Regions from separate parts of the Streptomyces sp. NBC_00122 genome, predicted to be linked through region 1. Evidence: riboswitches for the same ligand, from Rfam matches in the RefSeq annotation. Region 1 holds a riboswitch; the other holds the start of a gene.

What was found. Region 1 has a riboswitch for guanidine ahead of OG737_RS32360 (Ohr family peroxiredoxin). Riboswitches for the same ligand answer to the same signal wherever they lie in the genome.
Region 2: it holds a riboswitch for guanidine, as region 1 does, so the genes downstream of both, OG737_RS10330 (multidrug efflux SMR transporter) here and OG737_RS32360 (Ohr family peroxiredoxin) in region 1, are expected to answer to the same signal.

Annotation. Positions count from the first base shown of each region.
Region 1 covers NZ_CP108191.1:7,073,972-7,088,866, reverse strand. Annotated here, with positions in the region: gene OG737_RS32400 (hypothetical protein) at 174-440, opposite strand; gene OG737_RS32395 (SH3 domain-containing protein) at 790-1,065, shown strand; gene OG737_RS32390 (hypothetical protein) at 1,404-1,787, shown strand; gene OG737_RS32385 (hypothetical protein) at 2,007-2,588, shown strand; gene OG737_RS32380 (ABC transporter substrate-binding protein) at 2,666-3,778, opposite strand; gene OG737_RS32375 (glycosyl hydrolase) at 4,299-5,345, shown strand; gene lepB (signal peptidase I) at 5,428-6,093, shown strand; gene OG737_RS32365 (hypothetical protein) at 6,216-6,671, opposite strand; partial or broken gene OG737_RS32360 (Ohr family peroxiredoxin) at 6,709-7,110, opposite strand; guanidine-III (ykkC-III) riboswitch at 7,184-7,245, opposite strand; gene OG737_RS32355 (nucleotide disphospho-sugar-binding domain-containing protein) at 7,640-8,758, shown strand; gene OG737_RS32350 (VOC family protein) at 9,393-9,806, shown strand; gene OG737_RS32345 (hypothetical protein) at 9,869-10,000, opposite strand; gene OG737_RS32340 (hypothetical protein) at 10,063-10,245, shown strand; partial or broken gene OG737_RS32335 (amidohydrolase family protein) at 10,260-10,637, opposite strand; gene OG737_RS32330 (hypothetical protein) at 10,923-11,366, shown strand; gene OG737_RS32325 (DUF3291 domain-containing protein) at 11,458-12,024, opposite strand; gene OG737_RS32320 (transcriptional regulator) at 12,057-12,773, opposite strand; gene OG737_RS32315 (metalloregulator ArsR/SmtB family transcription factor) at 13,065-13,799, shown strand; gene OG737_RS32310 (DMT family transporter) at 13,924-14,865, shown strand.
Region 2 covers NZ_CP108191.1:2,190,328-2,205,222, reverse strand. Annotated here, with positions in the region: gene OG737_RS10425 (amino acid permease) at 1-1,217, shown strand, start outside; gene OG737_RS10420 (M67 family metallopeptidase) at 1,295-1,717, shown strand; gene OG737_RS10415 (putative leader peptide) at 1,795-1,902, shown strand; gene OG737_RS10410 (MoaD/ThiS family protein) at 1,994-2,281, shown strand; gene OG737_RS10405 (PLP-dependent cysteine synthase family protein) at 2,281-3,231, shown strand; gene OG737_RS10400 (DUF488 domain-containing protein) at 3,375-3,722, opposite strand; gene OG737_RS10395 (hypothetical protein) at 3,719-4,138, opposite strand; gene OG737_RS10390 (MBL fold metallo-hydrolase) at 4,344-5,096, shown strand; gene OG737_RS10385 (PTS transporter subunit EIIC) at 5,188-6,399, opposite strand; gene OG737_RS10380 (PTS transporter subunit EIIC) at 6,734-8,035, opposite strand; gene OG737_RS10375 (PTS glucose/sucrose transporter subunit IIB) at 8,164-8,499, shown strand; gene rph (ribonuclease PH) at 8,600-9,325, shown strand; gene OG737_RS10365 (hypothetical protein) at 9,426-9,830, shown strand; gene rdgB (RdgB/HAM1 family non-canonical purine NTP pyrophosphatase) at 9,862-10,476, shown strand; tRNA gene OG737_RS10355 (tRNA-Leu) at 10,529-10,601, opposite strand; gene OG737_RS10350 (HNH endonuclease signature motif containing protein) at 10,656-11,144, opposite strand; gene bcp (thioredoxin-dependent thiol peroxidase) at 11,294-11,761, opposite strand; gene OG737_RS10340 (DUF3618 domain-containing protein) at 11,871-12,188, shown strand; gene OG737_RS10335 (co-chaperone GroES) at 12,235-12,576, shown strand; guanidine-III (ykkC-III) riboswitch at 12,647-12,718, shown strand; gene OG737_RS10330 (multidrug efflux SMR transporter) at 12,749-13,069, shown strand; gene OG737_RS10325 (transglycosylase domain-containing protein) at 13,102-14,895, opposite strand, start outside.

The sequences.
Region 1 (14,895 bases):
CTGGTGCCCGCGCAAGCACAGCGACTGTCGCCGGGTTCTGTGCGGCACCGCAATCGGCGCCCGCCCCTGATCTTCGAGGCGGGCGCCGCCGTTGTAGGGGCGCGGGGCGGGCGACGGGCGAGGTCCGCAGCATCTTCCCGGGCCTACAGGCCCGCGTCAGGTTGGGCGTGGTTTCAGGCGCCGATTCCTCGGCGTACACCGATCAGGGCGTCGTCGAGGGTTTCCGCGATGTCCTCGTGCCCGGTGAATCCGTCGTCGGTTCCGGGGTCGACGGTCCAACCCCATCCGCTGCTGTCGTCGCCGTCGATGGTGGCCGTGTGGTCACCGCTGTGCACGCTGATGGACAGGTTTCCGCCGGGGAGGGTGGTCACGTCGGCATGGGCGGTGTCCCCCAGGACGCGGCGTACGGCGTCACGGGCAATCTGCTCTGTGGTGGTCATGATGGTGCTCTCTCCTTGGACGGCCGGAACGACGGTCCCCATCAGACAGGGCCGCTGAGAAGCTGCGGCACGGCACGCCGAGGTTGCGCGCCGCCCGAGGGCTATCGGGGGCGCCGCGTACGAGGAGGCCTTGGCGCGGGGCGGCCGCCAGGGAGCCGTCCGCCGTGCTGGTGGAGGCCCTGGGGAATGGGCCGGGCCAAGGGACGGAACCCATCGGAATGACGCCCGGGCGCCGGTCGTGGCGGGCCCCGCACGCCTTCGGCTCCCTGGCGGGAATCGGCCTTACCGTGCGAGCAACCCGTCCGGATTACCGGACGACGTCCCGCCACTCCGGCGTTCCCTTGGAGGCATGATGCCCAGTCCACCCCGGCCGTTCGGCACCGTTGTCAGCACCATCGGCGTCAACCTGCGGAAGTATCCGAGTACTGACTCCTCCATCATCGGCAACCTGAGCCACGGCGCCGAGGTCGGTCTGGGCAGCAAGGTGCACGCCCAGACCATCGACGGCAACAGCATGTGGTACCTGCTGCGCGACGAGGCCGCGTGGGTCGCCGCCCGGCACGTCGACAACACCGGAGATGTACCGCTGTCCAAGGACGTCGAACCGGCATCTCCGCAGGGCTAACGGCGGAACCGCCCCTTCAGGGCCGTCCAGAGCCGTCCCGGGGGCAGCCCCGTGGCTGTCCCCGGGCCCGGTGCGCGGCGGTGACCGGCGGGCCGGTCGGACGGGCGTCTTCAGGCCGGATGGGTACGTCCAGCCCTGTCCCGCGCCCAGGAGCGTTTCGTGCCACTTGTGGTCGTGGGTATCGAAGGCGAATCCCTGTTCGCTGTCCGTCTGGTGGCCTTCGGCCGCAGGCTCCGCCCGGCCGGCTCCGGGGCGAGGCGAGCGGCCGCTTCACGCGGAGCCGAAACCCGGGGCGCGTCGCGCGGGGCCGCACCCGCCTCCCCCGCTAGCGTCGGGGCATGGCGCTGCTCGACAAGATCTACTACGTCGACCGCTCGGACATCCTGCCGGGCCGGCTCGACGAGGCGAAGGCCGCCATGCGCGAGCGGGTGGCCTTCGTCGAGATGATGGAACCGCAGCTGCTCGCCTACCACTTCTGCGTCGACGACGCCGGATCCACCATGACGCTGGTGGCGGTCCACCCCGACACGGCCTCGCTGGAGCTCCACCTCGAACTCGGCGGGCCCAAGTTCCGCGCCTTCGTCCCCCTGATCCGCATGCGCTCCATCGACGTGTACGGCGACCCGGGACCCGCGGTCATGGACCGCCTCCGCGCCAAAGCCGTCCTCCTCGGCGGCGGCAACGTCACGGTCCACACCGCCGTCGCCGGCTTCACCCGCTGACGCCGACCGCGATCTCCCGGCAGCCGTCTTCGCTTTCGGCGGCTGCACCCTCCACCGGGTCGCCGTCGACGTGAGCGGGGATCCCTACGTGGACCTCGAACGCGAAGCCGAGGCCATGCTCGCGCGCGAGTAGGCGCCGGGACGTCAGAGCGGCCTCCCCGTTCGTGCCTCCAGGTGGTTGCAGGTGCCGGGGCCTCCCGGTCGCGGTACGAGTACTTCATGACGAAGGACAAGGACACGACGGGCGACGGGGCGGGCAACGAGCGGCGGGGGCAGCGCGGGCAGCGGGGTACCACCGTCGCCGTGCTCGCGGGAGCGCTGATCGGTGCCCTGGCCGGGCTGACGGGGAGCACGCTCGCCTACTTCGAGGCGAAGGACACGCACAGCCAGGAAGCCGACGCCCGACGGGCGGACATCCGGCGTGCCGCCTATGTCGAGCTCGCGGCGAGTACGAACAAGTACGTGCAGCAGGCCACCCAACTACTGGCGGTGAGCCTCGACCCCGCGAAGAGCGCCGAGCAGAGGCAGCGTCAGTTCGACGACAGATACGCCCCGGCCAACACGGACCTCGCGCGAGCCGTCACGACCGCGCGGCTCGTTACGACACCGGAACGCAGGCGCGACCTGGAGAAGATCGGCGTCCTCTCCGCTCGCCTGGGGGAGCTGGCGACTGCCAGGTACGTGCGGGGCCCGGAAGGCGCCGACCTGAAGAAGACCGGAGCCGAATTCGACGAGACGGTACGGCGCCAGCAGGCTGCGCTCCAGACGTTCATGGACCGAGCCGCCGACGAATCGCTGTGACGGCACTACCGTTCGGCCCACGAGGCTCGACTGTTCGCGTGCTGATCCAGACGCGGAAGGCCGGAACGCGTCCTCTCTCAGCTGGAGTGAAGGATCCGAAAGCGATCGGGTTCCGCCGGATCTCGATCAACGACTTGGATCGGCGTCCGAGCCCATTGCCACACGCTGATGCCTGGCGTGCGGGAGAACTGGATCTGCCCGCGGGTGCCTTCGACGGCAACGCGCGGCCAGGATGCGGCAATGCCCGCCCGGTCCGCCCCGTGAGAACGCAGCACATCGGCGAGGACGGCGACCGTGTCGTAGCCCTCGAAGGCGACGAAGGAGGGAGCTTCCGCCAGCCGCTCGCGCAGGGCCGTCTCGACTCGTGCACCGAGTGGGGTGAGGTGCTCGGGCAGGTAGCGCAGGAACGGGATCGCGGCGCTGTCGTCGCCCAGCAACGTCGCCCATTCGGCGAACTCCGGTTGCCCGGCCGGAGCACCGATCGTGATCTCGGCGAGGCGTTGGTCGCGGCGGACAGACTTGACGATCGGCACTGCCGGCTCCGGGTGGCCGACCAGAAGGAGGAGGGCTGTCGCGCGATGGTCGACGAGTTCGTCGCACACGGCGTCGGGCGTGAGCGCGCGCATGTCGAGTTCGATGACGCTGCCGCCGCGTGGAGCGAGGTGGTCCCGCAGAATGCGGGCACCGGATGCCCAGTAGACGCTCGGCTGGGTCGCTACGGCGATGCGGCTGTGGCCCGCGCCGAGGAGGAAGTCCGCGTACGTCTGCCAGCCGCGGGACTGCGGCGGGGAGAGGCGTGCGACCCATTGCGTCGGCAGTTCGGTGAGCGCGTCGAGAACGGCTGACGAGCAGAGGAACGGCAGGCCGAGGGCATCGGCCCTGGCGGCAGCGGCGCGGGCGACGACGCTGTGGTACTCCCCCGCCAAGGCGGCCACGCCCAGACGAGCCAGTTCGTCTACGGCCGCCGCGGCCCTCTCGGGATCAGCCGCGGTGTCTCGGACCACCAGCTCGAGTGGTCTTCCCGCGATCCCGCCGGCGTCATTGATTTCGCGAACGGCCAGCTCGAGTCCGGCGAGCAGGTGTCGGCCTGCCTCCACCCAGCCAGGCCGAGTCAGCGGAACAAGGGCGCCGATCTGGACGGACGGTCCGTCAGTCCGCTTCGCTCCAGGTGGCGATGGTGGCGTATTCATCCGTCGGCGTCTCCCGTGTGACGATTCGCTTGCAGTTCGCCCGGATCGCAGAGTGGCAAGGCCCGGCGGTAGGCGTTCATCCCATCTCGCCGTGGCGGGCGTACCTCGGTGACCGTGCCGGACATTGCATCCACCGCCATCGCCGACAGGCAACCGATTATTTGTTCGCCGGGCTGCCGGGCTTCAAGAACCTTGGCGGGCTCAAGGGATCAACGCACCACACGCGGATGATCACGTGGCTGTGGACCCGGCAGCTCCTCGTCGATGATCTCGCGGCTACGCCGGAGCCCGCCCGGCGCCGGTCTGGTCGGTGGGGTGCCCGGCGGGCACCGAGGACCCCTTCTTCGGTCGGTCGGCCGCCGACATGCCGATGGGGGCGGGGCTTTCACCCGGCCGGGCCAAGCGAAGGCGGTCGGCTGGTGCGAATGGCCCAGCGTCGGGACCTCGGACAGGCCATGAGTCGGATGAGATGCCTAACGTCGCTGACAGCAGATCGGTTCACGAGGCTTGTGGAGGCAGCATGTCCCATCGACGCCGCTGGCTGGCGGGCGCCTGCACAAGTACGGTCGCTGTCGGCCTGCTCGTCACCGGGGGCGCCCTCGCCACGCCGCCACGAGACAGGTCAGGCAGAGAGGTCGAGAGCGAGGTCGCAGTGGGCGCCTATCTCCACTACGACACGCCCGGCGTCGAGAAGATGAAGGACCTCTCGCGCTGGCTCGGCGGTACCGAGGTGCGCGCCGGGCACACCTACCTCCCCGGCGACACCTGGTCGAACATCGAGGGGGCACCCGATTTCCTGCCCAGCTGGGCACGGTGGCGCAAGGCGAGAGCCGATCGGCTGTTCGTCCTGAACGTGCCCATGCTGGCACGCAACGAGGCCGACGTCCCCGACGGCCCGGTCGCCGAGCTGCTCCGCTCCGGCGCGCAGGGTGAGTACGACCACCACTTCCAGCGCCTGGCCGAGCGTCTGGTCGGGCTCGGAGTGCCGGACACGGTCATCGTGCTCGGCTGGGAGATGAACGGCTTCGACTACACCCACCGATGCCGGCCCGACCCCGAGAGCTGGAAGAGGTACTGGCGGCGCATCGTGGCTGCCATGCGCTCTGTGGAGGGACAGCGGTTCCTCTTCGACTTCGCCCCCAACCGCGGCAGTGACGCGATCGCCTGGACCCAGTGCTACCCAGGCGACGACGTGGTCGACATCGTCGGCATGGACACCTACGACCAGCCGCCCGGCCACACCTTCGACGAGCAGGTCACCCAGCCGTACGGACTCCAGGCGCAGGTCGACTTCGCGGAGGCGCACGGCAAGCCGATCTCGTACCCCGAATGGGGGCTGTTCCGGAACGGCGACAACCCCGAGTACATGCGGGGCATGCTGGCATGGATCGCCGAGCACAAGCCGCTCTACCACAGCATCACCGACTACTGCCCGCACGGTGTGTGGCAGTGCAGCCAGAACCCGCGCTCCGCACAGGTGTTCCGGGAGTTCCTGTCCACCGAGCAGGGCGGCGGCCGGCCTCCCGGATTCGACCGTGAGGATCGCAGGTCCCGGCCGAGGGACTGAGCCCCACCGGGCTGCGGCCCACCGGTAGGCGCGCCGGCCTGCACCGATAGGGTGCGAGCCGGACGGCCGGGAGGGGCTGAGGATGAGACCAGGGCGAAGACTGTGGATCACGGGGCTGGTGCTGGTGCCCCTGGGAATGCTGCTGATGACGGGGACGTGGCGGCTCGGCGACTCCGCCTTCGGCGGCCACAGCGTCGGTTCCGATGCCATGCGGCCGACGTACGAGCAGGGCGATACCGTCTTCACGAAGAAGATCGGCGGCACCGAGGTCCATCGCGGCGACGCGGTCTTCTACTACCTGCCCGGTCGCTACACGGACACCGCTCTCGTCTTCCAGCGCGTCATCGGGGTCGGCGGCGACCGGGTGAGCTGCGACGGGCACCAGGTGCTGGTGAACGGCGAGCCGTTGCGCGAGACGTACGTCGCCGGGGGCGACCCCGTAGGTGACGGCAAGAGCTATGACGTGAAGGTGCCGGAAGGCCGGCTGTTCGTGATGGGCGACAACCGGGTCAACTCCCGGGACTCCCGCTACTTCCTGTCGGACGGACAGAGCGGCACGATCCCCGCGGACGCGGTCCGCGAGCAGGCGCTCGACGGTGCGGGCGTCGCCCTCACGATGGTCGGCCTCCTGATCGGCGGGTTCGTCCTCGTGCTCATCGGGTTCGGCTGCGGTCTCGCCGGACATCTGACCATGCGACGGGCCCCGCGGACGGAACCGACGCCCGCGGCGCCCTACGTCTTCCGGTGACGTCAGGCCCCGGACCTGACGTCCGGGGCTTCGCCCGCGAACGGCCGTGAGGACGGCGCTCCGCCCCCTCGGACTCGGACCGGATCCCGTCTCCCCTGACCGGGTCCCCCACCGCAGGGGGGTCACAGCCGCCAGTACGTACCCGCACGGGAATCGACGTGCACCACGTGTCGCCCGACGCGCACCACGTGGTGGTCCGGACCGGACCAGGAGCCGGTGGCACCGTCGGCGCCGGGCAGTGGGGTCCAGATCTCCAGGAAGGTGCTGCCGTCCGGGTTGGTGCCCCGCTCGACGAGATGCGCACCCTCCCACCGGAAGGCGCCGGCGTCTTCGCCGGGCTCGCCCGTGAGGTGGTGGAAGCGCACCTGGGAGCCGTCGAAGGACGTCGTACCGGCGAAGCCGCGGCTGTCGGCGTAGTACGGGCCGGCCTGCAGCCACACCACTTCGCGGTCCTCGATCAGGGGTCCGCCGTTGCGGCTGATGCCGCGCCGCAGCCAGGCGCCGTGCTCGGGTACCGGGACGCCGGGGCCGCCCGGGAAGTCGCCCGCCGGCTCCGGCTCCGGCTCCGGCCCGGTCATCGGTGGCGGGCTCGTCCACGGCCAGGAGCGTCAGCGGTACGTTGCCGCGTACCGCCTGGGAGTACGGGCACACCGCGTCCGCCCGGTGCAGCAGGGGCTGGAGGTCCGCCGCCCGCCACCCCGGCAGGCTGACGGTGAGGGCCACCGCGAGGCCGTAGCCCGCGGGCGTGTCCGTGGTGCCGAGCTGCACTTCGCAGGCCACGCGCGCGGCGGAGGCATCCGCTCCGAACTCGGCGGCGACCTCCGCGAGCGCGGAGGTGAAGCAGGCGGCGAAACCGGCCGCGAACAGCTGCTCGGGGTTGGTGGTGCCGGGCACCTTCTTGCGCGGCGGGGCGAGGCGGACGTCCAGGCGCCCGTCGTCCGTGCGGACGGACCCGGTACGGCCCCCGGCGGCATGCGCGGTCGTCCGGTACAGGCTGCGGGTGAGTGGCACGGTCATGGCGTTCGGCCCATCTTGCTCGACGAGGACGCTGCCCGGGTGCGGACAGCGGACGGCGCTGCTGGTGCAGCACCTCGCGTCGTCGTGCGTAACCGGGTACGGCGCATCTCGTCCGGGGCCTTGGATCCGGCCGCCGGACAATCTAGCAACGGAGGCGGCGGGCCGGGGCCCCGCCCGCGGTGAAGTTCCTCACCCGCTGCCGGTCCCGCCGCGATCCGGGGACGCGGGCCGGTGTCGGCTGCCGTACGCCCGGCGCATGCCCTCCCACCGGGTGACGGCACGGACCAGGGCGCTCTCGCCGCTCTCTCGGTCCTCGACCGGCAGGTCACCGGCTCGCGCACCGCGCGTCCGCGCGGGCCCGGGGAGCTCAGGGCACATCGCGCCCTGCCCGGAAAGATGCGTCCCAGAACGTCCGATTATCGATCCTCGGGGCGGAACACAGCGCGCCTTCCCGTCAGTTCACAGGAGGGAACCGGGGCGAGCCCGCACGACTCGGCCTCGACCGGCAGAACAACGGCAAGGAGAACCCGTGCGCATACTCTTCACCGGACCGGCCGCGGCCGGCCACCTCTTCCCGATGATCCCGACCGCGCAGGCCCTGCGCGCCGCCGGCCACGAGGTGCTGTTCGCGAGCTCGCAGCCGCTGGACCGGCTCCGCGAGGCCGGTTTTCCGATAGTCGAGATCGGCGACGGCCGCACCATCCGGGACGTGTTCGAGCAGTCCACCGGCGAGGAGGTGCGCTACGTCAACCCCGACATGACTCAGGACCAGATCCTCGACATGGCGGCCCGCGCCTTCGCGCTCGTCTCCCGACCCACCGTGGACGGCTTGCTGGAGGCCGCCGACAACTGGGGCGCCGACTTGCTCGTCTACGACTCCTTCCAGGCCTCCGCCCCGCTGGTCGCGGCCAAGCTCAAGATCCCGTCGGTGATCCAGAACTTCGGCGTCACCTCCGGCCTCGACATGGTCGGCCGGCTCGCCGCCAACTTCACCGAAGCGTACGAGACGTACAAGGTGGCCGGCCCCGCCGAGCCCACCGCGCTGAACATCGTCCCCGCCTCGCTCGGCGGCGACCCGGGCGGCTTGCGGATGCGCTACCTCTCCTACAACGGCGGCGGCACCGTCCCCGCCGAGCTGCTGCGCCGCGGCACCCGCCCGCGGGTCGCCGTCACCCTGGGCACCGTGCTCACCGAGCTGGACGGCGTCCGCGCCATCGTCCGCCTGATCGAGGCCGCCGCCTCGGTGGACGCCGAGTTCCTGCTCGCCGTCGGCGACGCCGACCTCACTCCGCTCGGCACCCTCCCGGACAACGTCCGCCCGCTGCCCTGGATCCCGCTCGCCGAGCTGCTGACCGCCTCCGATGCGCTGATCCACCACGGCGGCTCCGGCACCCTGCTCACCGCCCTGCAGGCCGGCCTGCCCCAGCTCCTGCTCCCCCAGGGCGCCGATCACTTCACCAACGCCGATGCCCTGACCGCGACCGGCGCCGCCCTGCGCTCCGCCTCCGACGACGTCGACGCCCCGCTCCTCACCCGCCTCATCACCGACCCGGCCCTGCGCGAGGCAGCTACCCGCCTCCGCGCGGAGAACGCCGCACTACCGACCCCGGCCGAAACGGTCCCCGCCCTGGAAGCCCTGGCCGCCTAGGGCTCGACACAGGCGCTGGTGGCGGGGTGTCGACCAGCCCTGAGCGTCACTTCTGCGCCATCCCGAGCATGGCCCGGAACCGCCGCCGCGGGGTAGCGGCGGTTCCGGGGCCGGGTCAGGCGGCGTGCTGGGTGGCCGGGCGCTGCTTCTGGCCGTTCACCACACCCCGCTCCAGGACGGCCGTCCGCTCGATCACCGTTCCGGGCGCGGGAAAGGCGGGCGACGAGCTCGTCGGCGAAGTCGGGCACCGTGTCCCTGACGGGCAGCCGGCCCAGCGCGCGCTGATGCCGCGGTGCGGCGCGCGTGGTGTTGCGCAGTACGTTCACGGCGATGCCCATCAGCCAGGGGCGCGGGCTGTCTCCCTCGTCTCCCCGGCTCGGATCCGGGCGTGCATTGAATGGTCCACGTCGGGTTCTTGTCTGCCGGTCCCGAGGCAGTTCCCGTCTCCCATGTCACATCACGGTGCTCAGGCAGGTACGCCTCAGTCGTCCTCGTCGGCTACGGCGTACTTCATGCGTTCCCTCGGCGTCCACGGTCCTCTGCCCGCCCGCGGCCGAGCTCAGCTCCGGCGCGACTCTCTCGAAGATCGCGATCGAGCCGGAATCCGAGGCGGAACTGGGCTAGAAAGGTCGGTATGGAACTCGCACAGATACGCCTGTTGGTATCCGACTTCCCCGCCGTCTACCGCTTCTACCGGGACGTGCTCGGGCTCAAGCCGCAGTTCGAGGCCGAGAGCGGCCCGTACGCCAAACTCAGCCCCGACACCGGGCACGCCTCGATCGCGCTGCAGGACCGCGCGCAGATGGCGGGCGTGCTGGGGCAGTTGGGGGCGGAGCCCGGGGGGTACCGCGCGCTGGTCGTGCTCCGGGTGGAGGACCTGGACACCGCCCACGCCGAGCTCATCTCGCGGGGGGCGGAGTTCACCAGGGACCCGGGCCCGATGGGCGAGCGGATGCGGGTCGCCTACCTGGAGGATCCCGAGGGGAATCTGATCGAGCTGCAGGAGTGGCTGACGCTCCGCGAGCAGGCCGGCAACGCACCGGCGTAGGCGGTCCGTCCGCGCCGAGCGGTGCTCGACGCGATCACGGGTACGTGCCTGACCAGTGGCGGTCAGGCACGTACGAGACGGGGGAAGAGGAGCTCGGCGTTGCCTCGGTTGATCGACTGGAGCTGCCCGTCCTCCCAGTGCGGGTAGCGGTCCAGCCCGTCGTCGAAGCCGCTGCACCACTCCTCGGGCACCATGGGGAAGTCGCTGCCGTACAGGACGTGTCCGGGCGCGGCGAAGGCCAGGAGCGAGGGCAGCGATGCGGGGCCGCGCAGAACGCGGTGTCGAAGTAGAAGCGCCGCAGCTCGGCCAGGAGGTCCTCGGGAGCGGTGCCCGGACGCAGCCGGGCGGCGGCCGCGAAGCGGTGCGCGGCGTACGGCAGGAAGCCGCCCGCGCGTCCAGCTCGGCCCAGAGCGGCTCGAACTCCGCGTCTCCGAGGTAGCGCCCGTGGGCGTTGGACAAGACCATCACGCCGTCGGCACCCAGCTCGTCCAGGGCGTGGGCGGCTTCGGCGAGCGCTCCGTCCACGTCCGGCAGGGGGAGGACGGCGAAGTTGCCGAACCAGTCGGGCCGGTCCTTCACCAGCTCTGCGGTGAACTCGTTCACGTTCCGGGCCGTGGCGCGGGCTCCCTCCAGGTCGTCAGGAGCCCCGAGCGGAGCGGCGTACGAGAGGATGCCGGTGGCGATCGAGCGGCGGTCCATCATCGCGATCGCGCTCCGCCGGTCCCAGGCCGGTACCGGCCAGCCGAGGGCAGCGGCCCGGTCGGCGATCGCGCGGCGGCGGTCGGGCGGGATCACATGGTGGTGGACGTCGATGCGTGCGTGTTCGTTCATGCCGGTCCTCGTCTCCGCCCGCCGGTCTCAGGGGCGGCCGGTGCGTGGTGGACGGGAACGCGGCGGGCCGACCGCCGTCCATGACACTCCACGGACGCCGACCGACGCCAGCACAGGCGTACGCCGCCACAGCCGGTCCACCCGTCCGGCCCACGCATCCCGCGTCTGCAGGGTGACGCAGAGCGTTTCCGACCTTTTGCCGCGCGTTGGCGGGGAAGGCATCCGTCGGCCCAGAAGATCAGCGGCGACCCGCGCGGGTGCCGCGTGTCAGAAGTGGAGTCGGCCTTGGCGTCCGTACCGAACGGCACTTACATGATCACCCGTCCTCCCGAGCAGTTGCTCACGATGGAGGGAGGGGCGTCGGAACCCAAGACCCCCGTTGTCCTGCTACCACCCACCGGCAACCCGGGCGAGCAGGAATGGCAGGTGGAGGTACTCAGCAACGGCAACTGCACGATCCGCAATCTCCGGAGCGAGACCTATCTCTCCTACGACGGCGACCCGGAGATGAACAAGCCGGTCGTCGGGTTCCCCGAGCCGCGCGAGTGGGCGCTCTACCAGAGCGCTAGGCCGCAGACCTTCCACGTCGTCGTCCCTGGAGGCCCCGTCGAGGGCGTGGAGCTGGCCCTGGACCTCAGCCTGCTGCGGATCTTCCCTCCCCGCATCGCCCTGAGGCCGCTGGAGGTCGGCGACCAACGCCAGGCATGGACCTTCCAGTTCATGGAGTAGAAGTCCGGAGCTGAGTGCCCGGGCCGACGGTCGGCCCGGGCACCGCCCCCAAGGCGCGGCCCTGTCCGCCGGAGCAGTCGGGCGCTGCGCTTCAGACCGCCGCCGAGTTCCCGGCCGGCGCCGGCCGCGCGCTCCGGGCGGACAGCTCAGTTTGCGCCGACGGCCCGGCCTGAAGGTGCTGGGCGGCCTCGACTACGGCCTCGGCCGCGGTGTAGGAGGAGGCGAAGGTGAACGCGCGTGGGGACGGCCCGTGCGCCCGCAGATCCGCCAGTCGCTCCAGGGCCTCGCCGACGGTCGGGAGGTGCCCGGCCGGGACCCACCAGAGCACGAGGTGGGCCTCGACGTTCCGCTCGAACCATTCGCGGCGCCGCCGCATCACCTCCAAGTGCCCGCTGCGGTAGGCGAAGTCCCACAGAGCCTCCTGGGTCTCCCACACCGACAGGTTGACGATGACGTTCTCGCCTGCCGGGCGCAGGCCGGTGGCATCCGCCTCCCCGTCCTCCACGAGCCGCCACACGAAGCCGGGCGCGCCGTCGGCGGCGGCGTTGACCGGATCGAGCATCTCGACGAACGGCGCCACGCGCGGGTCGTCGAGGGAGTGGCGGAGCGTGGCGACGTTGAGCTGGGCGAGGTGGGCGGCATGCGTGGATGCGGGCATGGCCTCATCCCAGCACGGCGGGCTTTTCTATGTCAATCATCATTGTCTTTAGAAGCTTCGATCACCACGCAGCACTCCCCCGGCCGGGCGTCCATGCGGGCGCGAACGGGACCGTCCGCGCCGAGCAGCCCCTCCAGCAGCGCGAAATTCATGCCGCAGACGAGCGGCGGGAAGCGTTCGGCGACGGCATGGAAGGGGCAGTTGCGCATACGGACGACGCGTGCGGCCGCCCCCGCCGTCCCCTCGGCACCTTCGGCGCCCTGGACGCCCTCTGCGCTCTCGATGCCTTCCAGGTGCGGTTCGTAGCCGCGGGCGGCCAGCATCTCCATGGCTTCTTCGAGGCCGCCGCAGGGCGCCGCCGACCCACGCAGGGCCTCACCCCGGCGGCGCGCGGCCGCACAGAGCCCGGCGTCGAGCCCGGCCTCCTCGGCGGCCTCGGCGAGCAGCTCGGCGGCGGTGCGGTAGTCGCGGGCGGGCAGCGACACCGAGCGCTCGGCCGGCGCCCGCGTGTACACCTTGGCGGGACGGCCCGCCCCCGGCCCCGAGCGGCCCGTCAGGCGGCGGCTGCCGCTCTCCAGCAGCCCGGCCTCGGTCAGCCTGTCCAGATGGTGCGCGGCGAGCGTGCGCGCCACCCCGGCCGCCTCGGCGGCCTCGTTGCGGCCGACCTCGCGGCCCTGTGCCACCACGTACTCGTACAGGCGGCGCCGCACGGAATCCTGCAACATTGCGATCGCTTCGATGTCCTCCACCTGGCCATTCTAGAAACAACACAGGTTGGAGATAGATTGGCGGGCTGTCCTGCCCGTCGAAGTGGCCGTGACGCAGGAAGGCGGCGTCGAGCGCGGAATCCCGGACGTGCCAGCCGGCCATCCCAGCAGCCTTTCGCAGCCGTGTACCGCTCCTCTCATCATCCCGGCCACCGTGCCGGCCCCGCACGTCCAGACCTGGGTGCCGGCGTCCAGCGCGGGGCCGGGTGGCGGCGGCTCTGGCTGGCAGGCAATTGTTCGCTGTTTACCGAAATCATGGGGCATCCTGGGGCCATGAACGAGTTGTATCCCGAGCCCCCCGCGGACGGCCCCGCCCCCGCCGCCCGCCTGGCGGCCTTCGCTGCCGCCCTGGCTGACGAGACGCGGGCCGCCATCTGCATGACGCTGCTGGAGGGACGCGCCTGGACCGCGGGCGAGCTGGCCCGGATCACTGCGGTGGCGCCCTCCACCGTCAGCGGCCACCTGACCCGGCTGCTCGATGCGGGCATCTGCGTGACCGAGCGGCAGGGCCGCCACAGTTACGTGCGCATCGCCGACGCCGCGACCGCCCGCCTGATCGACGAGCTCGCCTCGTACGCGATTCCGGACCGGGACGCGGCGCACGCGGTACCCGTGGTCGCCGCACCGGACCCGCTGGCTCGTGCCCGGACCTGTTACGACCACTTCGCAGGGCGGTTCGGCATGGCGGTGACCGACGCGATGGAGCGGCGGGGGCTGCTGCGCACGGAGGGCGTCTTCGAGCTGACGGAGGACGGCCGGGCCTGGTGCGCCGAGGCCGGCATCAGCCTCGCCCACGAGGGGCGCAGGCCGCTGGCGAGCTCCTGCCTGGACTGGACCGAGCGGCGCCGCCACCTGGGCGGCGTCACCGGGGCGCGGCTGTGCGCGCACGCGTTGCACGAGGAATGGGTGGTACGCCCGGCAGGCGGCGGGCGGGCGCTGGAGGTGACCGGGGCCGGGGAGCGGGCCTTCGGCGACCTGCTGGGCATCACGCCGGAGGCATGGAGCTGAGCCCTGAGCTCCGGGACCGGCCCGCGATCCGCCATCCGCCATCCGCCGCGCACCGCCCGCCGCCCACCGTTCTGGAGTTAATATTTCGGTAGACGCCGAAATGTTGCCGTCGTAGGGTGAGCCCATGACGTTCCGCACGGGTCGAATCCCGCCCCACGTACTCACGGTCGGCGCCGTCTCCTTCACGGTGTTCGCCTGGGCCTCCGCCTTCGTCTCCATCCGCAGCGCGGGCGCCGCCTACTCACCCGGAGCCCTGGCTCTCGGCAGGCTGCTGGCCGGCTCGCTGGTGCTCGCCGTCCTGCTCCTGATACGCCGCCAGGGGCTGCCGCCCCGCGAGGCCTGGCGCGGAATCCTGCTGTCCGGTGTGGTGTGGTTCTGCGGCTACACGATCGCGCTGAACTGGGGTGAACGTCTGGTCGACGCGGGCACGGCGTCCCTGCTCGTGAACACCGGGCCGATCCTCATGGCACTTCTCGCGGCCCGCCTCCTCGGCGAGTCCCTGCCACCGCGGCTGCTGGTGGGCATGGCCGTCTCCTTCGCCGGAGCGGTGGTCGTGGGCCTGTCCATGTCGTCCGGCGACGGCGGCTCCACCTCGGTACTCGGGGTCGCGCTCTGCCTGCTCGCGGCGGTGGCTTACGCGACCGGCGTCGTCGCGCAGAAGCCCGCGCTCTCCTACGGAACGCCCCTGCAGATCACCGCTTACAGCTGCCTGACGGGAGCCGTGGCCTGCCTGCCCTTCACGGGGCAGCTTTTCGCGGAACTCCCGAAGGCGCCGGCGTCCGCGACCCTGAACATGGTCTACCTGGGCGTGGTGCCGACCGCCCTCGCCTTCACCACGTGGACCTACGCCCTGGCACGCATGCCCGCCGGGAAGCTGGGCGCGACGACCTACGCCGTCCCGGCCATCGTCGTCCTGCTGAGCTGGGCCCTCCTGGGCGAGGTACCCGCATGGCTGGCCCTGCTCGGCGGCGTGCTCTGCCTGGCCGGAGTCGCGGTGTCCCGGTACACACCGCGCTCCCCGCGAACTCCCGACCGGGACAGTCGACTTCCTGCCGTCCGGACCTGACCGGCTGCGGACCACCCGCTGGGCTGTCGG
Region 2 (14,895 bases), 4.9 Mb from region 1:
TCATCATGCGGGCGCTGGGCGAGCTGCTCATGTACCGCCCCGTCTCCGGTTCCTTCTCGGACTACGCCCGCGAGTTCCTGGGCCCGTTCTGGGGTTACGCGACCGGCTGGACGTACTGGCTGTTCTGGGTGGTCACCGGCATCACCGAGGTCACCGCGGCCGCCAAGTACATGTCGTACTGGACCCACGACAGCTTCCCGCAGTGGGCGTACGCGCTGATCTTCACCGTCATCCTCTACGCCGCCAACCTGATCTCCGTGAAGCTCTTCGGCGAGCTGGAGTTCTGGTTCTCGATGGTCAAGGTCACGGCCATCGTCGGCATGATCCTGATCTGCGCCGGCATCCTCACGATCGGCTTCTCCGACGCCGCCGCCACCGCCTCCGTCTCCAACCTGTGGAGCGACCGCGGCTTCTTCCCCAACGGCATCGGCGAGACGCTGATGACGCTGCAGATCGTGATGTTCGCCTTCCTCGCGGTCGAGCTGGTCGGCGTCACCGCCGGCGAGTCCAAGGACCCCGAGAAGACCCTGCCCAAGGCCATCAACACCGTGCCGTGGCGCATCGCCGTCTTCTACGTCGGCGCGCTCATCATGATCATGTCGGTCATCCCGTGGTCGAACTTCAAGGCGGGCGAGAGCCCCTTCGTGCTGGCCTTCGAGAAGATGGGCCTCGGCGTCGGCGCCGCGATCGTCAACTTCGTCGTCCTGACCGCCGCCCTGTCCTCCTGCAACTCCGGCATGTACTCCACCGGCCGCATGCTGCGCGACCTCGCGCTCAACGGCCAGGGCCCGAAGGTCTTCACCAAGCTCACCAAGAGCGGCACCCCGCTGGTCGGCACCACCTTCTCCGCCGCGCTGATGCTGGTGGGCGTCTGGATCAACTACGTCGCCCCGGGCAAGGCCTTCGACTACGTCGTCTCCTTCGCCACGATCTCCGGCATGTGGGCCTGGATCATGATCCTGGTCTGCCAGATCCGCTACCGCGCCAAGGCCGACCGCGGCGAGCTCCCGCAGTCCGCCTTCCGCGCCCCCGGCGCCCCGTGGACCAGCTGGTTCGCACTGCTCTTCATCGGCATGGTCATCGTGATGATGGGCATCGACAAGGACTCCCGCGTCTCGCTGTACTGCGCCCCGCTGTGGGGTCTGATCCTCGGCGTGTCCTACCTGGTCCTCAAGGCCCGCAACCCGGCCGGAGCGGCCTTCACCAAGGCCTCCTGAACCACTCCTGTCCAGCATTCGGGCCCTTCCGTACCACCCCTCGGTACGGAAGGGCCCGTCTGTCTATCCTGTCGCTCATGCTGACCCTCACCCAGGCCCTGTACGACCAGATCGTCGAGCACGCCCGCCAGGACCACCCCGACGAGGCGTGCGGTGTCGTGGCCGGCCCGGCGGGCACCGGCCGCCCGGAGCGCTTCATCCCGATGCTCAACGCGGCCCGCTCGCCCACGTTCTACGAGTTCGACTCGAAGGACCTGCTGAAGCTCTACCGCGAGTTGGACGACCGCGACGAGGAGCCGGTGATCGTCTACCACTCGCACACCGCGACCGAGGCCTACCCCTCGCGCACGGACGTCACGTACGCGAACGAGCCCGGCGCCCACTACGTACTGGTCTCCACGGCCGACAAGGACGGTCTCGGGGAGTTCCAGTTCCGCTCGTACCGGATCGTCGACGGTGTGATCACCGAGGAAGAAGTGCAGGTCGTCGAGGCCTACTGACCAGTATGTGGGCAATGGGCGTCCGAGATGCGGGATCACACTCCAAACCGGGGAGCGGGAATCGTTAACATGACCGCATGGTTCCCCAAGACGTGAGCATCGAGACGCCCGGCAGGCTGCTGCTCGTGGCGCGGCTGCACGTCGACCTGTGCCGCCTCGCCAGCGCCATCTGTCCTGCCTCCTGAGCACCGGAGCCCTCTTGCGCGGGGGGCCGACGAACCGCGCGCTTCACGTTCTCACGCCCTCCCTCACGATCCTTCACGACTGGAGCCAGCCATGGCCATCGAGGTCCGCATCCCCACCATCCTCCGCACCTACACCGACGGCGAGAAGGCCGTGACCGGTGAGGGCGCGAACCTGGACGAACTGTTCACGGACCTGGAGACCCGCCACAAGGGCATCCGCGAGCGCATCGTCGACGAGTCGAAGGGCGGCGAGCTGCGCCGCTTCGTGAACGTCTACCTCAACGACGAGGACGTCCGCTTCCTCGCCGGCATCACCACCGAACTCACGGACGGCGACAGCGTCACCATCCTCCCGGCCGTCGCCGGCGGATCGAAGTAATGCGATACGACTCCCCGCTGGCCGCGGTCGGCAACACGCCGCTCGTCCGGCTGCCCCGGCTGTCGCCCTCGGACGACGTCCGTATCTGGGCGAAGCTGGAGGACCGCAACCCGACCGGCTCGATCAAGGACCGCCCCGCGCTCCACATGGTCGAGCAGGCCGAGAAGGACGGCCGGCTGTACCCCGGCTGCACCATCCTGGAACCCACCTCGGGCAACACCGGCATCTCCCTGGCGATGGCGGCCAAGCTCAAGGGCTACCACATCGTCTGCGTGATGCCGGAGAACACCTCGCAGGAGCGCCGGGACCTTCTCGCCATGTGGGGAGCCGAGATCATCTCCTCGCCCGCCGCCGGCGGCTCGAACACCGCGGTACGCGTGGCCAAGGAACTGGCGGCGGAGCACCCCGACTGGGTGATGCTCTACCAGTACGGCAACCCGGACAACGCGGGCGCGCACTACGCGACGACGGGCCCCGAGATCCTGGCGGACCTCCCCTCGATCACCCACTTCGTGGCGGGCCTGGGCACGACCGGCACCCTGATGGGCGTCGGCCGCTACCTGCGCGAGAACGTCGAGGGCATCAAGATCGTCGCCGCCGAACCGCGGTACGACGACCTGGTGTACGGCCTGCGCAACCTGGACGAGGGCTTCGTCCCCGAGCTCTACGACGCCTCCGTCCTGACCACCCGCTTCTCGGTGGGCTCGGCGGACGCGGTCACCCGGACCCGGGAGCTCCTCCAGCTGGAGGGCATCTTCGCCGGAGTCTCCACCGGCGCCGCCCTGCACGCGGCGATCGGCGTCGGCCGCAAGGCGGTGGCCGCCGGCGAAACGGCGGACATCGTCTTCGTCGTGGCCGACGGCGGCTGGAAGTACCTGTCGACCGGCGTCTACACGGCCGCGACGACGGAAGAGGCGATCGAGGTCCTCCAGGGCCAGCTCTGGGCGTAGCCGGACCCCGAAGGTCGCCCGGCGGGCGGATGTGGCGCCGCGGGAACACCGCCACATCCGCCCCCGCCACATCCGGCCTCGCCCGGAGGCCACCGGACGGGGGCACCGCCTCAGCGGCCTCCCCGAGGCCGCTGAGCCGACGCTTAGCCGCGCAGCACTTCCGCGAGCACCGCCGCGTGGCTCGACTCCAGATCCTTGACGGCGGTCAGGAGCGTGACCGGCCCCGCCGCGGCCAGCGCACGCAACCGGTCCAGCTCCGCCACCGCGTCGGCGGAGGCCAGTTCCGCCTCGTACCGCCGCCGGAACTCACCGGCGGAGCCGCCCCCGTGGAACCACTTCCGCAGCTCGCTCGACGGGGCAACGGCCCGCGGCCACTCGTCCACCCCCGCCGCCGCCTTCGAAAGGCCCCGCGGCCACAGCCGGTCCACGAGCACCCGGACACCGTCCTCCTCGGGCTCCAGCGGGTCGTACACACGCCGCAAACGGATCACCGGCCACCTCCGAGCCCCTTGATCTCGTCCCACACCGCCGGGTCCAGCACCCCCAGCCGGCCACGGAACTCCCACAGTGACACCTCCGCCGGCCGGTCCGCCTCCAGGAAGCTCGCCCGGCCCTGCGCCCCCACCGTCCCCGGCGGCAGCGGGACCACCCCGGCCCGCCGGTCGTCGTACTTCCCGGTGATCCACGCGACCCGCGCCCGGTGGCCCCGTACCTGCGCCACCGCCAGGACCAGACAGACCCGGCCGTCCGTCAGCGACCACAGCTCACCCGGCCGCGGCACCGGCGGCGCACCGGGGCCGTGCGCGGCAGGGGCCCGGCGGGGGAGCCCCAGCCGTGCCCCGGCGAGCAGCATCACCAGTGCCACGGCCACGACCGCGGCCACCGCGGGCCACCAGGACGTGTCCATGTTTCGACCGTAGCCGCGCGGGAACGCCCCGGCATGACAACCTTTGGCAACGCCCGTACCCACCGTCGCTCCCCCGGGTGACAGTGCAGGTGATTCCCCCCACAACGGCCCGCCGTGGAGGAGCGACGGGCCGTTTCGCGCCTTACGCTCAACGCACGCACGGCCCGCATTCCGTCCACGGACCGTCCACGGAGGTTCACGCTCCATGAAGCTCACCGTCGTCGGCTGTTCGGGGTCGTTCCCGTCCGCGGAATCGGCCTGTTCGAGCTACCTCGTCGAGGCCGACGGCTTCCGGCTGCTTCTCGACATGGGCAACGGCGCCCTCGGCGAGCTCCAGCGCCACATCGGTCTCTACGACCTCGACGCGATCTTCCTCAGCCATCTGCACGCCGACCACTGCATCGACATGTGCGCGTACTTCGTGGCCCGCTACTACCGGCACGAGGGCGGCCGCTGCGGCACCATCCCCGTCTACGGTCCCGAGGGCACCGAGAAGCGCCTGACCACCGCCTACGACGACGTGCCCGACGAGCGCTCGATGAGCGAGGTCTTCGACTTCCGCACCCTGAAGTCCGGCAGCTTCGAGATCGGCCCCTTCCAGGTCCGTACCGAGAGGGTCAGCCACCCCGTCGAGGCGTACGGCATCCGCATCGAGCACGGCGGCCGCTCGCTCACGTACTCCGGGGACACCGGAACCTGCCCGGAGCTCGGCCTGCTCGCCGAGGGCACCGACCTCTTCCTCTGCGAGGCCTCCTTCACCCACGGCAAGGAGGACATTCCCGGCCTGCACCTCAACGGCCACGAGGCCGGGGAGTATGCGCGCGGCGCCCGGGTCGGCCGCCTCGTCCTCACCCACATCCCGCCGTGGACGGACGCCCAGCAGAACCTCGCCGACGCCCGCTCGGCCTACGACGGCCCGATCGACCTGGCGTACGCGGGCGCCGTGTACGAGGTCTGAGGTCCGAGGCCCGGCGTGTCCGAGGTACGACGAAGCCCCCGCCCTCCCTTCGGGGAGAGCGGGGGCTCCGTCGTACCGGAGGCGGTGCGGCCTACTTGGCCTCGGCCTTCGCCAGCTCGGCGAGCTCCTCGTCGGACTCGCGGCCCGGGGTGGGGAGGTTCCACCTGGTGATCGCGAAGCGGAAGACGAAGTAGTAGACCACCGCGAAGCAGAGGCCGACGGCGGCCAGGCCCAGCGGGTTCTCGGCGATGCCGAGGTTCAGCAGGTAGTCGACCAGACCCGCCGAGAACCCGAAGCCGTCACGCATGCCCAGGGCCCAGGTCAGCGCCATGGAGATACCGGTGAGGACCGCGTGGACCGCGTAGAGCACCGGGGCGATGAACATGAAGGTGAACTCGATCGGCTCGGTCACACCGGTGACGAAGGAGGTGAGCGCGAGGGAGAACATCATGCCGCCGACGACCTTGCGGCGCTCGGGACGGGCGCAGTGGACGATCGCGAGGCAGGCCGCCGGGAGGGCGAACATCATGATCGGGAAGAAGCCGGTCATGAACTGTCCGGCGGTCGGGTCACCGGCGAGGAAGCGGCCGATGTCACCGCTCTTGCCGTTGTACTCGCCGGCCTGGAACCACGGGAAGGAGTTGAGCAGGTGGTGCATGCCGACCGGGATCAGCGCACGGTTGGCGACACCGAAGATGCCCGCGCCGACGGCGCCGGAACCGACCAGCCACTCACCGAAGTTGTGCAGACCCGTGCCGAGGACCGGCCAGATGTAGCCGAAGACGATGCCGATGAACAGGCCCGCGAAGGCGGAGAGGATCGGGACCAGGCGGCGTCCGCCGAAGAAGCCCGCCCAGTCGGGCAGCTTGGTGCGGTAGAAGCGCTGGTAGAGGAGCGCGACGACGATGCCCATCACGACGCCGCCGAGGACCTTGGCGTCGACGGGTGCGTCCACCAGGACGACCTTGTGATCGACGACCTTCTCGATCTGCGGCAGGCTCGGATCCGTGAAGGTGGCCAGGACCTTCGAGAAGACCAGGTAGCCCGTGACGGCGGCGAGTGCGGTCGAACCGTCGGCCTTCTTGGCGAAGCCGATCGCGATACCGACGGCGAACAGCAGCGCCATGTTGACGATGATCGCTTCTCCGCCGGCCGCCATGTACGTGGCGATCTTGTTGACGAAGTCGGGCAGCGACGCCTTGCCGAGCATGTCGTCCTGGCCCAGGCGGATGAGCAGAGCGCCTGCGGGCAGCACCGCAACGGGGAGCATGAGGCTCCGGCCGATGCGCTGCATGACGGCCATCACGCCAGCGCCCTTCTTCTTCTCCGCCGCGGGGGCGGTAGCCGTGGTCACAACTTCCTCCAGTGGGCAAGGCGCCGCCAGGGGGTGAGCCGGGGGACGGCGACGTCTCGTAAAAGGGGGGAACGCGAGCGCAGACAGGCGCACGTGGTCTACACCAATTGATGGTGTAGACCAGTTGTAACACGGTGAGGGTTAGATAAGGAACCTTCGATTTCCTGTGGTCTACGCCACAACAGGTTTGGGTCCGCCGCGAACATGGCCGAAGCCCCCGGATCCGGAGATCCGAGGGCCTCGGGGAGGCGGGCCGCAGGTCCGGTGAACCGCCGGACGGGGCCTACGCCTTGATGTTGTCCTTCTCCATCTCGTCGATCTCCTCGTCCGACTCCCGGCCCGGGGTGGCCAGGTCGAACTTGGTGATCGCGAACCGGAAGACAGCGTAATAGACCACCGCGAAACCCAGGCCGATCGGGATGATCAGCGCCGGCTTCGTCGCCAGGCCCCAGTTGATGACGTAGTCGATCAGGCCGGCCGAGAAGCTGAAGCCGTCATGGACGCCCAGCGCCCACGTCACCGCCATCGAGGCGCCCGTCAGCAACGCGTGGATCACGTACAGCACGGGCGCGACGAAGAGGAAGGAGTACTCCAGCGGCTCGGTGATCCCGGTGACGAAGGACGTCAGCGCGACCGACAGCATCAGGCCGCCGACCTCCTTGCGCCGCCGCGGCTTCGAGCAATGGGTGATCGCCAGCGCCGCCGCCGGGAGGGCGAACATCATGATGGGGAAGAACCCGGACAGGAACTGCCCGGCCTGCGGGTCGCCGTTGAGGAACATGTTGATGTCGCCGTGGACCACCTTGCCGTCCGGCGTGGTGAAGCTGCCGAACTGGAACCACACCGGCACGTTCAGGAACTGGTGCAGGCCGATCACCAGCAGCGCGCGGTTCGCGACACCGAAGATCCCGGCGCCCCACGAGCCCAGGCCCACCAGCCAGTCGGAGAAGCTCTCCAGCGCGTCACCGACCGGCGGCCAGATCCACAGGCACAGGGCCGCGAACCCGATCGCGACGAACGACATGATGATCGGGACCAGCCGGCGCCCGTTGAAGAAGCCCAGCCAGTCCACCAGCTTCACCCGGTGGTAGCGCTGCCAGAACCAGGCCGCCAGCAGGCCCATGATGATGCCGCCGAAGACACCGGGATTCTGGTACGTGTACGACACGAAGGTGTCGTTCGGCCCCAGGCAGCCGCCCCCGATGTCCTTGGTCCCCGCCGGGCAGGGCTTCTGGAACGCGTGCAGCACCCCGCGGTAGACGAGGAACCCCGCCACCGCCGCCAGGGCCGTCGAGCCGTCCGCCTTCTTCGCCATGCCGATCGCGACGCCGACGCAGAAGAGGAGCGGCAGCCCGAGGTCGGGATCCAGCAGCGCCCCGCCCGCGCCCGCCATCACCTTGGCGACGTCCGTCCAGGCGAGGCCCTCCACACCGAAGACATCGGGCTGCCCCAGGCGGTTCAGGATGCCCGCGGCGGGCAGGACGGCGATCGGCAGCTGAAGGCTCCGCCCCATCTTCTGCAGCCCCTGGAACAAGCCGTTCCACCACTTCGGCTGCGGCGCTGCTGCAGCGCTGCTCGCACTCATCGGCGTCCTCCCTGACCGGCCCGTTTTTGGCAGTTGCGGCACGTGCGGCACACTGGTGTAGACCAGTCGTGGGGCAGGCGACTGCTGATCGTCATCATTCGACAGACAGCAGTCATGCGCTCGCATAGATGGGCCAACCGTGCGTTACCGTGGCAAAGCGGATCACGCAGGTGGGTATCCGGATACCTGGCCGCCGAGACTCGTTCTTCGTAGAACTCAGGGAGAAACACATGGCCACCAAGGCTGAGAAGATCGTCGCCGGGCTCGGCGGCATCGACAACATCGACGAGATCGAGGGCTGCATCACCCGCCTGCGCACCGAGGTCCACGACCCCGCCCTCGTCGACGAAGCCGCCCTGAAGGCCGCCGGCGCCCACGGCGTCGTCAAGATGGGCACCGCGATCCAGGTCGTCATCGGCACCGACGCCGACCCGATCGCCGGCGAGATCGAAGACATGATGTGAGCTGAGCCCCACAAGGCTCGCCCGCCGAACGACAAGACCCCGTTCCGGATACACCCGGACGGGGTCTTCGCGTTCTGCCGCAGGGACTAGGCTCGGAGCCATGTCTCGCATCGACGGCCGTACGCCCGAACAGCTCCGCCCGGTCACCATCGAACGCGGATGGAGCAAGCACGCCGAGGGCTCCGTCCTCATCTCCTTCGGAGACACCAAGGTCTTCTGCACCGCCTCCTTCACCGAAGGCGTCCCGCGCTGGCGCAAGGGCAGCGGCGAAGGCTGGGTCACCTCCGAGTACTCGATGCTGCCCCGCTCCACCAACACCCGCGGCGACCGCGAATCCGTCCGCGGCAAGATCGGCGGCCGCACCCACGAGATCTCCCGCCTCATCGGCCGCTCCCTGCGCGCCGTCATCGACTACAAGGCCCTCGGCGAGAACACCATCGTCCTGGACTGCGACGTCCTCCAGGCCGACGGCGGCACCCGCACCGCCGCCATCACCGGCGCCTACGTCGCCCTCGCCGACGCCGTCGCCTGGGGCCAGCAGAAGAAGCTCATCAAGGCCGGCCGCAAGCCGCTCACCGGCACCGTCGCCGCCGTCAGCGTCGGCATCGTCGACGGCGTCCCGCTCCTCGACCTCTGCTACGAGGAAGACGTGCGCGCCGAGACCGACATGAACGTGGTCTGCACCGGCGACGGCCGCTTCGTCGAGGTCCAGGGCACCGCCGAGGGCGAGCCCTTCGACCGCAAGGAACTGAACGCCCTCCTCGACCTCGCCGCCGGCGGCTGCGCGGACCTGGAAGCCATCCAGCTGGGCGCGCTGGAACTGTAAGCGGCAACCGCGGCGCGCGGATTCGCGTCCGTCCTGGTACGGGCGCACGGTGTCAAAGCCGTGCGCCCGTCCACGCATCCGACTCCCCGGGGACCAGAAGATGAAGACGCTGAAGTCCGTCAAGCCGAAGCACCGCATCGCCGCCGTGGCCGTCGCGGCCGCCCTGGCGATACCCGCCCTCACCTCCTGCGACGCGATCTCCACCGCGATGGACTGCGCGAACACCGCGGTGGCCATCACCGACGGCGCGAACGACCTCCAGCAGGCGGTCTCCCAGGCCGGCAACAGCCCGCAGGACGCCCAGAACGCGCTCAACCAGATCGAGACGAACCTCAAGAAGATCGGCGACCAGACGGACAACGCCGACCTGGGCAAGGCCATCGACTCGATGAGCACGGCGGTGAAGAACGTCCGCACCGCCATCCAGAACGGCGACGCCACCCCGGACATCCAGCCGGTCGCGGACGCGGCGAGCGAGATCTCCAAGGTCTGCACCCCGGGCTGACCCGGCCGGCGACCGCGAAATAATGGGGGCCATGACCTCCACGCCCAGCCGCCTCATCCTCGCGACCCGCAACGCGGGCAAGATCGCCGAACTCCACGCCATCCTGTCCGACGCCGGCCTGCCGCACGAGCTGGTCGGCGCGGACGCGTACCCCGAGATCCCGGACGTCAAGGAAACCGGCGTCACCTTCGCCGAGAACGCCCTCCTCAAGGCCCACGCCCTGGCCCGCGCCACCGGCCTCCCGGCGGTCGCCGACGACTCCGGCCTGTGCGTGGACGTCCTGAACGGCGCCCCCGGCATCTTCTCGGCGCGCTGGGCCGGCGCCCACGGCGACGACGAGGCCAACCTCCGCCTCCTGCTGGCGCAGCTCGGCGACATCGACGAGGAGCACCGCGGCGCCCACTTCTTCTGCGCGGCGGCCCTGGCCCTCCCGGACGGCACCGAACGCGTCGTCGAGGGCCGCCTCCTGGGCACCCTGCGCCACGCCCCGTCGGGCACGGGCGGCTTCGGCTACGACCCGATCCTCCAGCCGCTGGGCGAGTCCCGCACCTGCGCGGAGCTCACCCCGGCGGAGAAGAACGCCATCTCCCACCGCGGCCAGGCCTTCCGCGCCCTGGTCCCGGTGGTCCGCGAACTCCTGGGCTGACGAGACAGGGCCTGTTCTCCCGAGTCCGGGAGAACAGGCCCTGTTCATCGAGTGCGCCCGGTCGGATTCGAACCGACATACGCGGCCACCTAAAGACCGCCGCTCACCAGGTGGCGTACGGACGCAAGCGAGGAACACTCTACTGCGCGCGCCGCAGCCGTGGTCGATGTACCCGTGGTCTAACGACTGTGCCGCCCTGCTCGACACCAGGTGTCCGTTACCGCGTGGCAGTTGGGGCAGAGCAGCCGCAAGTTTTCCCGCTGGTTGTTGCGCCAGTCGCCGTCGATGTGGTCGACCTCCAGCGGTAGCGGATAGCCCTGCCAGGTCGGCTCGATACCGCACATCGCGCACCGCTCGGGGATGCCGAGTGCGGCGAGTGCACCCTTGAGGTGCTCGCTCTGGGCCCGGCGGGCACGGGTGTCGTCTTGCCTGACCAGGATCGATTCCGGAGTGCGCCGCGTGTTGGGGCGTCCCGCACGTGAGGGCAGTTTGAAGTGCGAAGTGTCGGTGCCGAACGCCTTCACCTTGCGACTGATGTGCGTGTGGTGGCCGCCCATGACGTCACGGCCGAGGCGCCCGAGGACCTCGCACATGGTGGTCGACGCGGCCACGGCCTCGGCCAGGATCTCCCTCGTCCACTTCATCCCCATCCGGCTCGAAGTCGGCATCCTCGCCCCCTCCGCATCCCGGCCGCCCGTGCGGCTCTCGTACGGAGTAACGGGTCGATAGTCGGAGAGTTGCGGCCGATTTCGTCCGATAAACGGAGCGGCCCGCACCGGTTGGGTGCGGGCCGCTTCCTGCGGGGCAGGGGGCTGGGTCAGATGCCCAGGTCCTTGATGATCTTGGCCACGTGGCCGGTCGCCTTGACGTTGTAGAAGGCGTGCTCGACCTTGCCCTCCTCGTCCACGACCACCGTCGAGCGGATGACCCCCGTCACCGTCTTGCCGTACAGCTTCTTCTCGCCGTACGCGCCGTACGCCGTCAGGGTCTCCTTCTCCGGGTCGCCGACCAGGGTGACCTTCAGGTGCTCCTTCTCGCGGAACTTCGCGAGCTTCTCCGGCTTGTCGGGGGAGACGCCGATGACGTCGTAGCCGGCCGTCGCCAGGACGTCGAGGTTGTCCGTGAAGTCGCAGGCCTGCTTGGTGCAGCCCGGCGTCAGGGCGGCCGGGTAGAAGTAGACGATCACCTTGCGGCCCTTGTGGCCGGCCAGCGAGACCTCGTTGCCGTCCGCGTCGGGCAGGGTGAAGGCGGGGGCGGTATCGCCCGGCTGAAGTCGCTCGCTCATGTCGGCAGTCTCCTCAAGAGGGGATCGGTATGGCACGAGACTAAGCTGCTGACAGACTGTTCATGGCGGACTACGCCCCCACAGACGACACGACGACGGAGGCAGCGCGGTGCCGGAAGCCAGGACCCCCGCACAGATCGAGGCGGACATCGTCCGCCGCCGCGAGCAGCTCGCCGAGACGCTCGACGAGATCGGTGTGCGCATGCACCCGAAGACGATCATCGGGGACGCGAAGGCCAGGGCCGCCTCGACGGTCGACCACACCGTCGGGCGGGCGTACGTCGCGGTGAACCGCCTCGTGACGGACGTGAATGGCGCGCTGCGCCACGAGGACGGGGCTCCGCGCATGGAGCGGATCGTGCCCGTCGCGCTGCTCGCGGCGGGTGTGGTGGGGGTAGTGGTGCTCTCGGTGCGGCGCAAGCGCTGATGACCCTGCGGAGCGCGGCCTCGACGCGGGCGGGTAGGTTCGGGGCGTGAGCGAGAACACCACCCACGACAAACTGCCCATCCGTATGCTCCACGACCGCGTGCTCGTGAAGTCCGACCTGCCCGAGGGCGAGCGGCGCTCCGGCGGCGGCATCCTCATCCCGGCGACGGCCGCGGTCGGCAAGCGGCTGGCCTGGGCCGAGGTGGTCGCGGTCGGGCAGAACGTACGGAGCGTCGAGCCCGGCGACCGGGTGCTGTACGACCCCGAGGACCGTGCCGAGGTCGAGGTGCGGGGTGCGACGTACGTGCTGATGCGCGAGCGGGATCTGCACGCCGTGGCCGCCGAGCGGCTGGAGGGGTCGAAGGACTCCACGGGTCTCTACCTCTGACGCCTCTGACGCCTCTGATTCTTCTGAGAACTGCCGTGAAAAGGGCTGGTGGCCTAGGTCGCCAGCCCTTTTCGCCTCTCTTTGCTACGGTTGAGGGACCCCGACGAGACGCGCCGTACCGGGTACGACAAGACGACGCACCCGTATCGCCCGATGTCTCGGAGGTGCCGTCATGGCCTGGGTCCTGCTGATCGTCGCCGGTCTGATCGAAGTCGGCTGGTCGATCGGAATGAAGTTCACCGAAGGTTTCACCCGGCTGTGGCCCAGTGTGTTCACGGGTGCCGGGATCGTCGCCAGCATGGTGCTGCTCTCGATCGCCGCGAAGTCCCTGCCCATCGGTACGGCGTACGGGGTGTGGGTGGGCATCGGCGCCGCCGGTGCGGCCGTGCTCGGTATGGCGGTGCTGGGTGAGCCCGTCACCGCGGCCCGGATCTTCTTCATCTGCCTGCTGCTGGTGGCCGTGGTGGGGCTGAAGGTGACCTCCGGTCACTGACCGGACCGGAGACCACCCGCCGCCCCCTCGGATCATTCGAGGAATGCTGAGGGCGGGCGCGTGCCATCGCCCGCGCCGCGGTCGGCGCCCTGCCCGCCCGTCCTGCCCGTGGTGCCCATCGTGCCCGCGGTGGTGCCGCCCTGGTCGCCCTGGGTGGCGCCGCCGTTGGTCTGCCCGCCCTGTGTCTGCCCGCCCTGCGTCTGCCCGCCCTGTGTCCGGCCGCCGTTGTCCTGGCCGCCGTTGTCCTGGCCCCCCTGGTTCTGACCGCCTTGGTTCTGACCGCCGTTGTCCCGGCCCCCGTTGTCCCGCCCGCCGTTCGGCTCGGTGGGCCGGCCCGGCCGGGTCGGCCGTTCGGGAGGGGGCGGCGTGTCCTCGTCCGGGGTCTCCTCGGGCCGGCCCGTCTGGGCCGGCGGCGAGGGCGGCGGCTGGGCCGCGCCCGGCTGGAGTTCCAGGTCGAAGTCGGCGGGGTCGCTGCCCTCCAGGGCGGTCTTGGTGTACGCGGCCCAGATCCGGGCCGGGTAGCCGCCACCGCCGATACGGGGCTCCCCGAGGGCGTTGTACAGGGACTCCAAGGCGCCGGTGTCCGGGTCCTGGCCCATCATCGAGACCACCGTGACCAGGTCCGGGGTGTACGCGGCGAACCAGGCCGAGCGGTCCAGTTCGCCGGTCCCGGTCTTGCCCGCGGCCGGGCGGCCGGCGGCGAGCGCGGCCGTACCGGTGCCGTTGTCGACGACGCTGACGAGCATGGACGTGGTGGTGTCGGCGGTCTCGCGGCTGACGGCCTGGGTGGGCGTGCGCTCGGGCAGGCCGATCGTGTCGCCGCCCTTGGTGATCTTCTCCAGGAAGGTGTACGGGGTGCGGCGGCCGTGGTCCGCGAGGGTCGCGTACGCCTGGGTCATGTCCAGGACGCTGGCCTGCAGGGTGCCGAGGGCCATGGCGGGGACGGGCGGGAAGTTCGGGGTGTCCGCGGGGATGCCGAGGGCGATGGCCGTGTCCTTGACCTTCGCGGTGCCGACGTCGACCGCCATCTGCGCGTAGACGGCGTTGACGGAGAGGTCGGTCGCGGTGTTGACGGTGATGTTCCCGTACGACACCTGGCCCTCGTTCTCGGGGGCGAAGCGGATGCGGCCGCCGACGACCGGGTGTTTGTTGTCGCCGTTGTAGATCGTGTTCGGGGTGATCCGGCGGCCGTCCTGGGTGCGGGAGTCGTTCTCGACGGCGGCCGCGAAGACGAACGGCTTGAAGGTGGAGGCGACCTGGTAGTCGTGCCGGGTCGCGTTGTTGACGAACTGCTTGGTGTAGTCGATGCCGCCGTACATGGCGACGACCTTGCCGGTGGCCGGGTCGATGGACACTCCGCCGGCCCGCACCACCCGGTCCGCCTTGCGCTTCTCCGGGTCGAGTTCGCGGACCATCTGGGCGTCGACGGCTTCGGTGAAGGCGTTCTGGCGGCGTCTGTCGATGGTGGTGGTGATGCGGTAGCCGCCCTCGGCGAGGGTTTTGTCGTCGAGGATCTTGTGATCGACGATGTAGTCCTTGATGGCTTCCACCAGGTATCCGCGCTGCCCGGACAGTCCGGCGGCGGCGCGGACCTTGCCCGGCTCGGGGAACCGTGTCGTCGCGCGATCGGCGGCGGGCAGCCAGTTCTTCTTGACCATGCCGTCGAGTACGTAGTTCCAGCGGGCGAGGGCGCGGGGGCGGCTCTGGGGGTGGGAGACGACGTCGAAGGCGCTGGGGGAGTTGAGGAGGGTGGCGAGGTAGGCGCCCTCGGCGGTGGTGAGGTTGGCGGCGTCCTTGCCGTAGTAGGCCTGGGCGGCGGCCTGGAT